One region of the Pseudoalteromonas sp. OF5H-5 genome, then DNA from elsewhere that is predicted to be linked to it. Evidence: predicted binding sites of a transcription regulator. Region 1 holds the regulator's gene; the other holds the start of a gene.
What was found. Region 1 encodes sigma-54, which starts transcription at its own class of promoters, with help from an activator protein. Its sites were predicted from a motif close to GTTGGCACGNNNNTNGNNT; they were not measured.

Region 2: a site for sigma-54 is predicted at 2,466-2,484, ahead of L1271_RS05000 (LiaF domain-containing protein). Genes of this name have one in related genera too.

Annotation. Positions count from the first base shown of each region.
Region 1 is NZ_JAKGBF010000002.1:43,067-50,921, reverse strand. Features, by position in the region: gene L1271_RS03105 (ATP-binding cassette domain-containing protein) at 1-373, opposite strand, end outside; gene L1271_RS03100 (calcium/sodium antiporter) at 548-1,507, shown strand; gene L1271_RS03095 (KpsF/GutQ family sugar-phosphate isomerase) at 1,517-2,488, shown strand; gene kdsC (3-deoxy-manno-octulosonate-8-phosphatase KdsC) at 2,488-3,039, shown strand; gene lptC (LPS export ABC transporter periplasmic protein LptC) at 3,036-3,590, shown strand; gene lptA (lipopolysaccharide transport periplasmic protein LptA) at 3,580-4,122, shown strand; gene lptB (LPS export ABC transporter ATP-binding protein) at 4,122-4,847, shown strand; gene L1271_RS03070 (RNA polymerase factor sigma-54) at 4,894-6,393, shown strand; gene hpf (ribosome hibernation promoting factor) at 6,423-6,710, shown strand; gene ptsN (PTS IIA-like nitrogen regulatory protein PtsN) at 6,712-7,170, shown strand; gene rapZ (RNase adapter RapZ) at 7,163-7,855, shown strand, end outside.
Region 2 is NZ_JAKGBF010000003.1:10,327-18,181, forward strand. Features, by position in the region: gene L1271_RS04990 (sensor histidine kinase) at 1-1,241, shown strand, start outside; yybP-ykoY riboswitch at 1,335-1,505, shown strand; gene L1271_RS04995 (manganese efflux pump MntP) at 1,513-2,076, shown strand; gene L1271_RS05000 (LiaF domain-containing protein) at 2,520-3,197, shown strand; gene L1271_RS05005 (M3 family metallopeptidase) at 3,260-5,425, opposite strand; gene L1271_RS05010 (DJ-1/PfpI family protein) at 5,664-6,239, shown strand; gene L1271_RS05015 (ATP-binding protein) at 6,286-7,855, opposite strand, start outside.

The DNA.
Region 1 (7,855 bases):
TCATCAACACCACTAAACGGATTAACTCTTCAGATAATTCAGTATGCTCGCGCAGAGGAAACGCCACATTATCGAACACGCTCATATCAGTAAACAAAGCGCCACTTTGAAATAACATGCTCATGCGCGTTCGAGCTTGGTATAAAGCTGCTCGAGACATGTTAGGGATACTGTTTCCAGCAAAAAGAATATCACCGCTATCAGGCTTAAGCTGACCACCAATCAGTCGCAACATGGTGGTTTTACCAATGCCGCTCGGCCCCATTATTGCGGTAATTTTGCCTTTTGGTACGGAAAAGCTCATGTTTTTGTAGATGATCCTTTCACCCCGAGAGAAGGTTACATCCTTGATTTCTACAATTGACTGCGACAAGTCGCTCTCCAGATCCAGACTATATTCATCCAAGTATGATACTTTTTTTTCAAACAAGATGGAAAATCGTTTTGGTAAAATTTTGTAAGTAGTGAAATGTAACGGTTTGCTTATACTTTCCAGAGCGCTTTTGGTAGTATCTATCGAAATTTTAATCCTATTGGCTAGAGGTTCATGGTTTTATCGTTTGTTATTCTCATTCTTGGCTTTATTGCACTGGTTTGGAGTGCTGACCGCTTTGTTTTTGGTGCGGCCGCTCTTGCACGAAACTTTGGTGTACCAACATTAATTGTTGGTTTAACTATCGTGGCCATGGGTTCTTCAGCACCAGAAATGATGGTTGCTGCGCAAGCCTCTCTTGCAGATAAAACAGACACCGCCGTGGGCAATGCCATAGGTTCTAACATCGCCAATATCTTACTCGTTTTGGGTCTCACCGCGTTATTAAGGCCACTCTCCGTTGGCTCTGGTATTTTGCGCCGCGAAATGCCGCTGTTAGTCGTCGTTTCATTGGCAGCTTGGTATATCGTTAGTGATAACCACTTTAGTTTCGTAGAAGGTGTTTTGTTATTAGTCGGTTTCGCCGCTTTTCTTCTTGCACTTATCATTATCACCAAGCGTGGTGGTGGAGATAATGATGACCCATTTGTCAGTGAAGCCTGTGAAGAAGTGCCAAATAATATTCCAACTCAAAAAGCTGTTTTCTGGTTAATCGTGGGTATGATTTTACTGCCTATTAGCGCGGACTATCTCGTTGGCGCTGCGGTTGATATCGCCAAATATTTTGGCATGAGTGACCTGCTAATAGGATTAACCATTATCGCCGTTGGTACTAGTTTACCCGAGCTTGCTGCTTGTGTTGCTGGTGTACTAAAGAAGGAGGACGATCTAGCGCTTGGCAATATTATTGGTTCGAACATCTTTAATATATTGGCCGTGCTATCCATTGCTGGGATCATTAACCCATCCGTCCTCGACGCCAATATTGCGTCACGTGATATATTTATTATGCTTGGCGCGACACTGCTGCTTATCCTAATGAGCCTCAGCTTAACAGGTCAGCGCCGCATCAACCGCTTGGAAGGTGGCATACTTGTCGCAAGCTTCGTCGGTTATATTTACTACATCATTTAAGGAAGCCTTGTGACAACGAACCCATTTATTGATTCTGCAAATCAAGTTTTTGCTACCGAACTTGCAGCAATAGAAGAAGTGCAACAGTTTGTTGATCAGCAATTTGTAAAAGCCTGTGAAATTATGTTTGGCTGTCAAGGTCGCATCATCGTGATTGGCATGGGTAAGTCCGGCCACATCGGTAACAAAATCGCAGCGACACTCGCAAGTACTGGCAGCCCCGCATTTTTTGTTCATCCAGGTGAAGCAAGTCACGGCGACTTAGGTATGATCACCAAAGATGATGTGGTACTGATGATCTCCAACTCAGGGGAAACCCAAGAGGTGATCTCAATCCTACCTGTAATTAAGCGCTTAGGGGCCCCCGTTATTTCCATGACAGGCAACCCAAGCTCTACAATGGCTCGTAATGCGACGGTTCACCTTTGTGTTAAAGTATCAAAAGAAGCCTGCCCACTAGGACTTGCACCCACGGCCAGCACCACAGCTACGCTAGTGATGGGTGATGCGCTCGCGGTTGCGCTACTTGAAGCCAGAGGCTTTACGGCTGATGATTTTGCACTTTCTCATCCTGGCGGTAGTTTAGGAAGGCGTCTACTACTAACCGTTGCTGATGTCATGCATCAAGGGGATGCAATCCCTATGGTCAATAGTCATTGCACAGTTAAAGAAGCTTTATTTGAAATGTCAGCTAAAAGTTTAGGTATGACGGCAATCGTAGATGAAAGCTCGCAATTACAAGGTATTTTTACCGATGGTGACTTGCGCCGTATTATCGAACAAAAGGTCGATATTCACACCACCCCAATCACGCAAGTAATGACGGCTAAAAGTACGACGGCACGCGCCGATATGCTCGCAGCTGAGGTACTCAATATTATGGAAACCAAACGGATTAACGGCTTGATTGTGGTGAACGAAAACAACATTCCGGTTGGCGCCTTGAATACGCAAGATTTACTTAGAGCGGGGGTGCTGTAATGCAATTTGAAGATTTATATCAGACGATTTCAACTGAAGCTTGGGAAAAAGCAAAACAAATCAAATTATTAATTTGCGATATTGATGGCGTATTCTCAGATGGCCGTATATACCTTGGTAACAATGGTGAAGAACTGAAAGCATTTAATACCAAAGACGGGTTTGGTATTAAGGCCTTGATTGATAGTGGTATCGAAGTCGCCGTTATCACAGGTAGACATTCACAAATAGTTCAGCAACGCATGACTAGTTTAAATGTAACTTATATTTACCAAGGTCAAGAAAACAAGTTAGTGGCATATGATGAACTGAAGACTAAGCTCAACCTTAATGATGACGAAATTGCATATATTGGTGATGATGGCCCAGATCTACCCGTAATGGAACGAGTTGGTTTTGCCGTTGCCGTCAATGATGCACATCCTCTTGTTAAACATATCGCCCATTACACGACCTTGATGCCAGGTGGCTTTGGTGCCGTGAGAGAACTAACTGATCTTCTAATGCTCAGCCAAAATCACTTATTGACTTCCAAAGGATCAAGTACATGACCGTATTACGTGTCATCTTACTCATTGTTTTCGCTTCTTTAATGGTATGGATGTGGTCGCCCATGTTTAATCCATCAGAGGCGGATCCAGCAAACGAAGATGAACCGTTAGCTAAACCCGATTATGTTGCAACCACGCTTCAGCAAACGACCTATAGTGAAAATGGCTTATTAAACTATCAGGTAACTGCTGATAAGATGGAGTTGTATCAAGATCTTGGCTTTAGTCACTTTGAAAAGCCCATTTTCACCTTATATAACGGTGAACAGAATTGGCAAATAAGCGCATTAGAAGCAACCCTATACGAAAACAACACCTTGATATTAGAGGGCAATGTGTTGGCAAAGAATTTAACACCTAACGCCATGATCACGGATATCAATGCCGATAATGTAAGAGTTGAAATTAAGCAAAAATTGATGAAGTCGGAACACCCTGTCGTTATCAACGGTCCTAGTCTTAGGATCACAGGTAAAGGACTGCATGCGGATCTACAAAAGCAAGTGATCGAACTCATCAACCACACAAAGACAATTTATTATGACCAGTAAAATCATTAACAAACTAGTTTTCATCGGCTTGCTTGCAAGTTCTACTCTAGCAATTGCTGCAGAACAAAATGAAGTCATTATTGATGCTGGCCGTCAGCAAGCTCAACTGCAAAGCAACATCGGTATTTTTGAACAGAATGTTGTTATTATTCATGGCAACAGAAAGATAAATGCCGATCGCCTAGAGGTCCACCGTCGCGCGGAACTTGGCATTAACAAGCAACTGCTTGTGGCAACTGGCAGCCCTGCCACTTTTAGCGAACGTCAACCCGATGGCAACTTGCTAGAAGCCAAAGCAAATGAAATCCGTTACGACGTAGCGAAGGGAACCCTAGTGATTTCTGGTGATGCTGAAATCAATCAAACTGGGCAAAAAATCAATGCTCAAGTCATCACCTATGACATTGAAAAGCAATTGATCAGCGCTGAGCGCTCAGACCAAGAAGACTCTCGAGTAAGAACCATCCTTGTTCCTGTTGATGACAAAAAAGACGCTAAAGAGAAAAAAGCGCAGGAAGAAGGTAACAATTAATGAGCGAGCTCAAAGCAACTGGTCTAGCAAAGAGTTATAAGGGTCGTCAGGTCGTCAAAAATGTTGGTTTAAGTGTTCAGGCTGGCAGTATTGTAGGCTTATTAGGACCAAATGGTGCAGGTAAAACCACTACGTTCTACATGATTGTAGGGTTAGTACCAAGCGACAAAGGCTATATTCAGATTGATGACGAAGATATCACTTTGTTACCGATGCACAGCCGTGCACGACTTGGTATTGGCTATCTACCGCAAGAGTCTTCAATCTTTAGAAAACTCACGGTCTATCAAAATTTGATGGCGATTTTAGAAACTCGAAAAGACTTATCTAAAGTTGAAAGAGAAGCTGAACTAAACGAGTTACTGGATGAGTTTAATATTCAACACATTCGCGACTCACAGGGCATGGCATTGTCGGGAGGCGAAAGAAGACGAGTCGAAATTGCTCGTGCTTTAGCCGCAAACCCTAAGTTTATCCTGTTAGATGAACCTTTTGCTGGTGTTGATCCTATTTCGGTGTTAGATATAAAGACAATCATAGAGCACCTAAAAAACCGTGGTATCGGTGTGCTTATCACCGATCATAACGTTAGAGAAACACTGGACGTATGTGAAAAGGCCTACATCGTTTCACATGGTGAGTTAATCGCTGCAGGCACGCCAGAACATGTTTTGGCAGATCAAACCGTAAGAGATGTCTACCTAGGCGAACAATTCAAGCTATAGTTAAGACGTAGTATTAATAACTGTTAAAAAGGATTGTTAGAGATACATGAGGCAATCATTACAGCTGCGCATGGGGCAGCAACTTACAATGACTCCGCAACTGCAACAAGCCATTCGCTTGCTGCAGCTTAGTACATTGGATCTGCAACAAGAAATACAAGAAGCATTAGACAGCAATCCATTGTTGGAAGTGGAAGAAGGTGATAATACTGACGGCGAAAACGCTGACCAACACAGCCAAGAAAAGAGCCGTGCTGACGACAATCAAGATTCAGCCGATGAAACGCAGGTTAGTGACTATGAGATAGACTCAGATACCGCCATGAGCAAAGACACTGTGAGCGATGACCTTGCCATGGATGTCACTTGGGACGAGTATATGAGTGCAGCGCCTGCTGCAAGCTCAGGTCCACTTCCCGATGACGATAATGTTTATCAAGGGGAAACCTCTGAATCTCTCCACGATTATCTCATGTGGCAACTCGAACTGACACCATTTAGTCCAACAGATAGAGCTATTGCGATTGCGATTATTGAAGCGGTCGACCTGTCAGGCATTCTAACACTGTCTTGCGAAGACATTTTAGAAAGCATTAATGACGAGAATAGCGAAGAGCCTATTGAGCTAGATGAAGTCGAAGCCGTACTCAAACGCATTCAGCTTTTTGACCCTGTCGGTATCGCAGCGCGTAGTTTACAAGAATGCTTATGCATTCAGCTAAACCAATTCGCCCCAGATACCCCATGGATTGCCGAAACAAAAATGATCCTGACAGAGCATATCGACTTGCTTGCCAGCCGTGACTATCGAACTTTGGCTAAGAAAACGCGCCTTAAAGAAGCCGATCTCAAAGAGGTCATGACGTTAATACATAGCCTTAACCCAAAGCCTGCGGCAAGCATTATTCATGAAGAGCCTGAATATGTGATCCCTGACGTATCGGTGAAAAAAGTAAAAGGTCGTTGGGTCGTAGAGCTAAATCCTGATGCTATGCCTAAAATAAGAGTAAATGACCATTACGCTGCGATGTCTAGAACGGCGAAATCCAGTACGGATAGTCAGTTTATTCGCTCACATTTACAAGAAGCAAAGTGGTTTATTAAAAGCTTAGAAAGCCGAAATGATACTTTATTAAAAGTTACCAATTGCATTGTGCAACAACAACAGGCATTCTTTGAACATGGCCCCGAAGCAATGCGCCCTATGGTGCTAAATGATGTTGCTGAAATGGTTGAGATGCATGAGTCCACAATTTCCCGTGTGACAACACAAAAATACATGCATACACCTCGGGGAATATTTGAGCTGAAGTATTTCTTCTCTAGCCATGTAAGTACGGAAAATGGAGGTGAGTGCTCTTCTACAGCAATTAGAGCACTTATCAAAAAGCTGATAGCTGCAGAGAATACCGCGAAGCCATTGAGTGACAGCAAAATTGCAGATATCTTAGCTGAGCAAGGAATTAAGGTAGCGAGACGTACGATTGCAAAATATCGTGAATCCCTAGCCATTCCACCGTCAAATCAGCGTAAAAGCTTGATATAAGACGTAAAACCCAAGAAGGAAAAATGCTTATGCAACTAAATCTAACTGGTCGCCATGTAGAAATTACTGACTCATTAAGAGACTATGTCACCAACAAGTTTGCGAAGCTAGAAAGGCACTTTGATCATATCAATAATGTGCATGTGATCCTTGATGTCGAGAAACTAGTACAAAAAGCAGAAGCAACATTACACGTAAACGGCGGCGAGCTATTTGCATCAACAGAGCATCAAGATATGTATGCCGCAATTGATGGCCTTATCGACAAGCTAGATCGTCAAGTTATTAAACACAAAGAGAAGCTCACTCGACACTAAGATGAAATTAAGTGAATTAGTGAACAAGGACTGCAGTAAAGCTGCGGTCCTTTTTAATAGCAAAAAACGTATTTTAGAATACATCAGCGAACTGGCTCATAGCCAAATTCCAAATACCAGTCAGCATGCTATCTTGGACGCCTTAATGGCGCGAGAGAAATTAGGCAGCACAGGGATCGGTAAAGGCATTGCCATTCCCCATGGTCGACTTGAAGGTTTGGATAAAATCCTTGCTATGGTGCTTGTCAGCGAGCAAGGGATCCAGTTTGAAGCCATAGATAAGCAGCCTGTCGATATTTTTGTCGCGTTCATCGTACCTGAAGGTGATAATCAACAACACCTGAAGACCTTAGCGGCGATTGCTGATACACTCAAAGACAAGTCTTTTTGCAAAATGCTTAGGCAAGCAAAAAGTGATGATGAGTTATATGCAGTGATCCAAGGTGAACTTGATGAGTGATGAAGAAAAAGGACTCGAGCTTATCATTATCAGTGGCCGCTCAGGCTCTGGTAAATCTGTAGCGCTTCGAGTATTGGAAGACTTAGGCTACTATTGTGTGGATAACATTCCGGTCAATTTGCTGCCGTCTTTAGTCCGCAGTGTTTCGGACAATTATAATAAAATTGCAGTCAGTATTGATGTTAGAAACTTACCTAAAGAACAGGACGAGTTTAATGACATTCTTGAATACTTACCAGGCTTTGCCAAACCTACCCTGTTTTATTTAGACAGTGACGATCAAACCCTGATAAAGCGCTTCTCAGAAACACGCCGTTTGCACCCTCTTTCACTGCATAATCTTCCATTAGATGTTGCGATAAAGAAAGAACGGGAATTGTTAGACGTGCTGATCACTCGCGCCGATTTTCTCATTGATACTACAGGCCTGAGCGTTCATCAACTTGCAGAAGATATCCGCGAAAAAATCTTAGGTAAAAAAGACAAACAACTCATTATTACCTTTGAATCTTTCGGCTTTAAACACGGCATCCCAAAACAAGCGGATTACGTTTTTGATGCGCGCTTTTTACCCAACCCACATTGGGAGCCTGAGCTTAAGCCGCTAACTGGCTTAGATCAGCCAGTCAAAGACTATTTGTCGAGTCACAGCATCGTGCAAAAGTTTACTTGGCAGATCCAAACC
Region 2 (7,855 bases), on a different contig from region 1:
CCACACTTGGTGTGTTGGGCTTTCTCCACAGCTACGTCTTTTTGTTTAGTGGGTTATCCATTGCGATTGCAGTGCTATTCACAGTGCTGTCTATTGCCACACTGCAAAGACAGAAACAACAATTCGAAGAGGTGTTTACTGCGCTCAAGTATCAAGATGGCAGCTTTAGAATTGATAATAAGCACCCAATAAGTAAGCAAGCACTTACAACCTGTAACGAGCTTATTCAGAAAGCTCAGCAAGATAAAACCAAACAGGCAGAGCTCGTCACTACTTACGAAACCATGCTACAACACATAGAAGCAGGTCTGATCCTTATCAAAAATGGCCACACCATTTTGATTTGTAATAACAGCGCAAAGCAATTGTTGGATATTCGCGGCGCAGAGTCTGGACACTCATTACTTGCAGCACACCCAGAGCTTGAACAAGCCAAAGTAGGTAGCCACATCGCCAAAGACTTACTATTTAAATATTTTACGTTTTCCAATCAAGGTAATCAGTACCAACTTTGGCTTTTCACCGCGATTTCAGAGCAGCTAGAGAGTACCCAAATCGAGTCTTGGCAAAAGCTGATCCGCGTGCTTATCCATGAAATAGGAAACTCCGTCGCACCGATTTATTCACTCTCAAATACGCTAGTTAATATCACCAATAATCAGTTAGCTGAAGCGGTGACAGACCAAGAACTCGTTGAAGACTACCTACAAAGCCTGCAAGCGATTGGTATTAGAAGCCAGTCTTTACTTGGCTTTATTGATAACTACAGAAAGCTCACGCATATTCCTGAACTTGACCTCCAACCGCTTGCGGTACAGACTTTATTTGACGACATTACACCACTGATAAAAAGCGACTTTAGTGACGCCAATATCACTCTACACTTTGACGTGACGCCCGCTGCGCTGAGCATTAATGTTGATAGAAAGATGATAGAGCAAGTGCTGCTCAATCTACTAAATAACGCCAAAGATGCCATGAAACATAACAGCCAAGAAAAAATAGTGACTATATCAGCAACGATTAATCGCTACGGCAAATGTGAGATCAAAGTTGCTGATAACGGGGAAGGAATAGAGCCCAGCGCACTTGAGAAAATATTCGTACCATTTTTTACCACGAAATCTCATGGCTCAGGAATTGGACTTGCACTCAGCCAACAAATTATCCATCGCCACAAAGGGCGGATCAGCGCAACCTCTGAAGTAGGAAAAGGGAGCTGCTTTAGTGTATTGCTATAAGATAAATAACTAAAAATGGAGCCAACTCATTCACCATATCGTGTAGAGCTAGCTATAAACTTAGATTTCTATTTAGAACAATTCTTGATATTATCGCAACTCGTTGGGGAGTAGCCAGCTTCCAATGCTCGGAAGAGTTCGTATCAACATAATTGGCCAAAATGCCATGGTGCGGACACCTCTCGGTTGGCGAGACCATCGATATATCCATGCCTGTGGTCGGGCGTGTGGATATGTCGTGGACTCAAATCGCCCGACCGGAGCAATGTAAATGAATTTCGTCACCCTGCTACTGTTAGCATACGCCATGTCTACCGATGCGTTTGCCGCGGCAATCGGTAAAGGCGCCAGCCTAAAATCACCTCGGCTTACCGAAGCCATAAAAATCGGCCTCATTTTTGGTGTTATTGAAGCCTGTACGCCGCTGATTGGCTGGTTAATAGGACAATCTGCAGCTGGCTATGTCGAGGCTTGGGATCACTGGATTGCCTTTATCTTACTGTTAGGACTTGGCGCTCATATGATTTATGAGAGCCTTAAGGGTAATGACGATGCGCCAGCACAGCACGCAAAGCAACCTTGGTTAAAAACCATTATCACAGCGTTTGGTACCAGTATTGATGCAATGGCTGTCGGTGTCAGTCTCGCATTTGTTGATGTGAATATATGGCTCGCCGCTTCGCTCATTGGCCTTGCCACCACCATGATGGTAACAATTGGTGTGATGATTGGGCATTCGGCTGGAAAGTTCCTTGGTAGTCGAGCTGAAACCTTTGGTGGGGTGATCTTAATCTGTGTGGGAACTTGGTTGCTATATAGCCATCTTTCGATTTAATCGCAAAAAGAGCGGTATATTTACCGCTCACTTGCTTATCCCTTTACGTTAGGGCTACTTGGCTTTTAAGCCTTTTTAATCGCTTTTTTCAGCTTTTTGATTTTTGCTTCATGCTTTTCAATCTTTGCTTTACGCGCTTTCAGCTCTTTTTTAAGCGCTTTGACATCGCTTTTCTTCGCCATAACTAATCTCCTTTGGTTGTTTTGCGAACACCTACTACCATAGCAAAGTGACTGACAATATCAAACTACACCTGCGCTACTGCGTTGCCTGCCATCTAATAGTGGTAATTTTGACCAAATACTATTTTGTACAACTAAATATTAGTAAATAAATAGAGTAAGTTGATATTAAAAAACACTAACCACTTGTTTTATAAATGATTTAATGTTGGCTTGGTTGTTGCTTCTATAAGCATAAATCAAGAGAACGGAACCAACCATATGTCTGTACCATTAAAAGATAGGCCTCTCGAATCCGTTAGGGAAGAGGTGATTGACCAGTTAATTCTAAATTACAGCCACGGTGAGCTTTCGGCTGATGCATTCGAGAGACGATTGGATAAAGCATACGACCTGAACGAACAAGAACAAATTGCAGCACTTAGTGCTGATTTACCGCTAAAGTCGGATGCAAGATATCACAGCGAAAAAGCCGCTCGTTTGGGTCCAAAATTTACCTCAAGCGTAGATGGTGCTGAGGCGATAAGCATTACCTCTATACTTAGTTCCAACCATCGCAGTGGCGAGTGGATCGTACCTAAAGAGATCCAACTAAAAAATTACCTTGGCAGCTTGGAACTAGATTTTACCAACGCAATTTTTAGTCACCCTGAAGTACATATTTATATAGATTGCATTTTAGGCAGTGATGAAATCTTCGTACCAGACACAGTCGATGTCATCACCGATATTCGTAATGTTATGGGTTCAGTAGAAAACACTAGAAATACGCTTGCATCTGCAGGGCAGGTGAAACAGCGTCCACGAATTTATGTTCACGGTAGAATGATTTTGGGTAGCATTGAAATTAGCGTAAAGCGCTCAATGAAAGCACAAATAAAGCAATTTGCCGACGGCCTTAAATCCCTATTTGGTGACGGCACGAAATCCAAAAGCTAAAGCTTAATAAAAAACCCCTTGGTTCAGGGGTTTTTTATTATCCGAATAGCAGAGTAAACTTTTTACTGCTCTACAGGAAAGCCTCTATCACGCATAAGCGCTTCAACTTCAGCGTCACGGCCTCTAAACTTGCGATACGCTTCTGCTGGATCCATTGAGTTGCGAACTGAGAATAGGTAATCCACTAAACGCTGTGCAACGTCTTTGTCGTAGAAGCCACCTGGCGCTTCTGCAAACGCTTCTGCTGCATCAGAAGTTAATACCTCAGCCCACAGGTAACCGTAGTAACCCGCTGAATAACCTTCACCTGAGAATACGTGACCAAAGTGAGTTGTACGATGACGCATCACGACCTCGTCCGGCATGCCTAGCGCACCTAACTGAGACTTTTCGAATGCAACAGGGTCGCCAATCTTGTCAGGATCTGTGGTATGGAAAAGCATATCCATAATAGCCGATCCAAGGTATTCAGTCGTCGCGAAACCTTGGTTAAAGGTTGCTGACTTCTTGATTTTCTCGATTAACGCTTTAGGCATAGGTTTGCCTGTTTTATAGTGAACTAAGTAACGATTGATCACTTCGTCTGTCGCCAACCAACGCTCCAATAACTGAGATTGGAACTCGGTGTAGTCACGAACACCAGAGTTTGAACTTGGATACTTCACGTTTGATGAAAGCGCATGCAGCGCATGACCAAACTCGTGGAAATAGGTTTCTGCATCTGACCAAGAAATTAAGGTCGCTTCACCTTCTGGTGCTTTCACAAAGTTGGAGTTGTTTGAGCTAAGCACATTTGTTTTACCATCAAATGTTGTATGACTACGATATGACAACGCCCATGCACCTGATCGTTTACCTTTACGTGCGAACGGGTCTAAATACCAAAGGCCGATATTATCACCAGTGGTTTTGTCTGTTACTTCCCAAACACGAACGTCAGGGTGGAATACAGGCACCGAGCCCTTTGGCACTTCAGTGAATTCAAAGTTAAACAGACGGCCTGCTACATAGAACATCGCTTCACGCAAATTATCTAGCTGTAAATAGGCTTTAACTTCGTTTGAATCCAATTGATACTTAGCTTGGCGAACCTTCTCAGCGTAGAAACGGTAATCCCATGGCATGATTTTTATATCATTGCCTTCAAGCTTAGCAATAGATGTCATGTCTGTTACTTCTTCTTTCACGCGCGCAATTGCAGCAGGCCATACTTTTTTCATCAGCGCCATCGCATTTTCAGGCTTTTTCGCCATGCGGTCTTCAAGACGCCACTGCGCGTAATTATCGTAGCCGAGTAAGTTAACGCGTTCATGTCTAAGCTTTAGGATGTCAGAGATAATCGCTTTATTGTCGTACTCGCCACCGTTGTTGCCACGGTTATAGTAGTTGTTCCATACTTTCTCGCGTAACTCACGCTCTGTTGAGTAGGTTAAAAATGGATCCATTGATGAACGAGAGTTGGTAATCGCGTACATGTCCGCCTTACCGCGCGCTTTTGCAGCAGCCGCTGCCGACGCAACAAACGACTCAGGCAAACCTGACAACTGGTCTTTAGTGAGATAGACTACATAGTTTTCTTCATCTGCAAGGACGTTGTTTGCAAATTTAGTATGTAGCTTTGATAGCTCAAGATTAATGTCCGCGTAACGCTTAGCGTCTTCACCTTTTAGCGTCGCTCCATTGCGGGCAAAGCCGTTATAACGCATCCAAGTAATACGCTGCTCTTCTGCCGTTAGCTTTTTATATTCAGCGCCTTCGTATACCGCTTTTACCCGTTCAAAAAGCGCTTGGTTTTGGGTGATTTTAGAGCTGAACTCTGAAAACTTAGGCACAACTCGCGATTGGATTTCTCTAAACTCTGGGCTTGAAATATTTGCACTCCAAAGGCCGTAGTAGGTAAAAACGCGATCTAAAGGAGCACCCGCTCTTTCTAGTGCAACAATGGTGTTCTCAAAAGTTGGCTTAGCTGGATTATTGGCTATTGCTTCAATTTCTTTCAAATTATCAGCCATACCAATTTCAAGCGCAGCTTCTAAATCTTCAAGCTTCATTTTGTCAAAATGAGGAACGCCTTGATAAGGACCTGAAAACTCCTGTAAAAGCACGTTATCATATTGCTTACTTTGCAGTGATTTTACTGGTTCTTGGCTTTGCTCTGCTGTGCCCGCACAACCCGCAAGGGCTAAACATACAGCTGCACTTAATAATGTGATGGAAGGTTTGAACATATTGTTTCATCGCTTGTTGTTATCGTGGGATAGATATTACGGATCGTCTCTAAAAGTGCAATCGCTTTGCGGGAGAAACAAGGTTCTCTGCGATAGAGCAAAAATGCTAGTACTCATAGTAGCTTAAAGACACTAAAACTATAGTGAGTGGAGTTTTTTCATGGGTTGTTACAATTTACCTTGAAAATTTAACTAAAATCAGCCAAGTTAGTAAAAAACTGATCTGTAGGGAAAAATAATGGAAGTTGGTATTTTCATCTATGACGGTGCGGAGTGTTTAGATTTTTGTGGCCCATTTGAGGTATTCAATACCGCAAAGCGATTTATCGAAACCCCAATTAACGTCAGCTTTGTCGCGCCAAGTCATGTTCCTGTTACCTCGCGTGGCGGCATGAGTGTAAACCCCCATTACAGTATCTACTCGCACCCAAAGTTTGATTTGCTCATCGTAGTCGGCGGACTGCATCACCAAATTTGCAGTGATCACAACGTACTTAATTGGCTTGCAGAAACAGCGAACCATACCTCTCAGTGTGCATCTGTTTGTACAGGTGTGTTTTTATATGCCGAAGCAGGCCTTATTGATGGCAAGCGAGTCACCACCCACTGGCAGGATATCGACGATTTGAGAGAACAATATCCCTCTTTAGAAGTCGTTGAGGACGTAAGGTTTGTAATGGATCAGAATTTTACTAGCTCAGCGGGTATTTCGGCAGGTATCGATATGAGTCTAGAACTGGTGAAAAAGCGCTTTGGGCAATCGGTAGCAAGAAAGACCGCAACCCAAATGGATTATGACTGGCCTAGAAGTTAATAATGATGAGTAAACCCACCATTATTAAACGAAGGCCTCGCTCACTCTAGCCATTGTTGATATCTGCGAACTCTAACTCACTCACGCGCTTTTTCGCAAATACGACGACTTTATCGTATTCACTTTGCGCCTGTTCCAAGTGTGATTTACACTGCCCTGCTTGGTGCTCACGCGCATAAGTCTCTATTTTATCGAGCAGATCAAAAAGTGTTTCTGCAGCTAAATCACCAGCTTGACCTTTAAGTGCATGGCTGTACCTTGCCGAAGCGTCGCAATTACTATTTTTGATACTCAATCTAAGCTGTTGCATTTGATTTTCAGAGTCATTCAAGAATAAGGTGTACACCTTTTTAAGTAATTCTTCATCTCCAGAGAGGCGCTCGAGCACGTCAGCTTCGTTTATCGGCATGCCCGTTTGCTCTTCTGCCACGCTTTCAAACGGGTGAATAAGCACAGAGTCATCATCCTTAGCATGCACACCTAGCACATCTAGCACGTCAAATAACTGTTCGACGACCACAGGCTTAGTCACAAACTCATCCATTCCTGCATTGAGACAACGTTCTTTTTCACCCGCAAGGGCGCTGGCAGTCATCGCAATAATGATCGCATCTTTATACTTATCGCCACCTTGACCTTGACGGATCGCTCTTGTGGCCTGATAACCATCCATTCCTGGCATATTACAGTCCATAAAGATAGCATCAAAATCAACCTCTTGATGCTCAAATAACAGTAGCTTGTTCACAGCATCTTGACCATCAACGGCAAAACTCACCTTAGCTCCTTGTCCTTCCAAAATACCTTTTGCCACAATCCGGTTGATTTGATTATCGTCTACCACCAAAAAGTGACAGCCCGCGACCAAGTTACCACTTAATGCGACTGTCTCACCTGACTTCTTCAAGCTAGGCTGTAATCGAATTGCTTTATTTAAGTCAAATAGCGCGACAAATTCTCCAACCCGAAGAGGTGAAGAGATATGCACTATGTTATCAGCATCGTTAATATTCTGAAGCTCATCCCCCACTAAAATAAGTTTCTCAAAATAATTTTGAGCTGATTTCATTTGCATATAATCTTGCTCATTCGTAATGATGCATATATCACTCTGCGTCTCTTTCTCAACGCACTCACCACCGCATTTAGCGATAAGCTTAGCGATAGAGTCTGACTCCAATTTGGTTTTACTGAGCACAGAGACTGTTTTGCCGGCCAATACTTCAGGCACGTTGATGGGCTTAGTTTGCGCACTAGAAAACGGTAATTCAAACCAAAACTTGCTGCCTTTAAACTTTTCACTCTCAAAGTGAATATGACCGAGCATTTTTTCAACTAACTGCTTACAAATAGAGAGTCCAAGGCCTGTTCCACCAAACTCGTTCGAGGTATTAGCAGATTCTTGACTAAACGATTGAAATAGCTTGTTTTGATTAGCTTTTTCAATTCCAACCCCAGTGTCTTCAACTGTGACTTTCAGCCATACCGTGTCGTCTAACTGTTCGGTGGTAACGGTCAATTTCACATGACCTTTTTTAGTAAATTTAATTGCGTTACTAAGGAGGTTATAAATTATTTGTTTAACGCGCGCCGCATCCCCGCACAGTTCAATATGC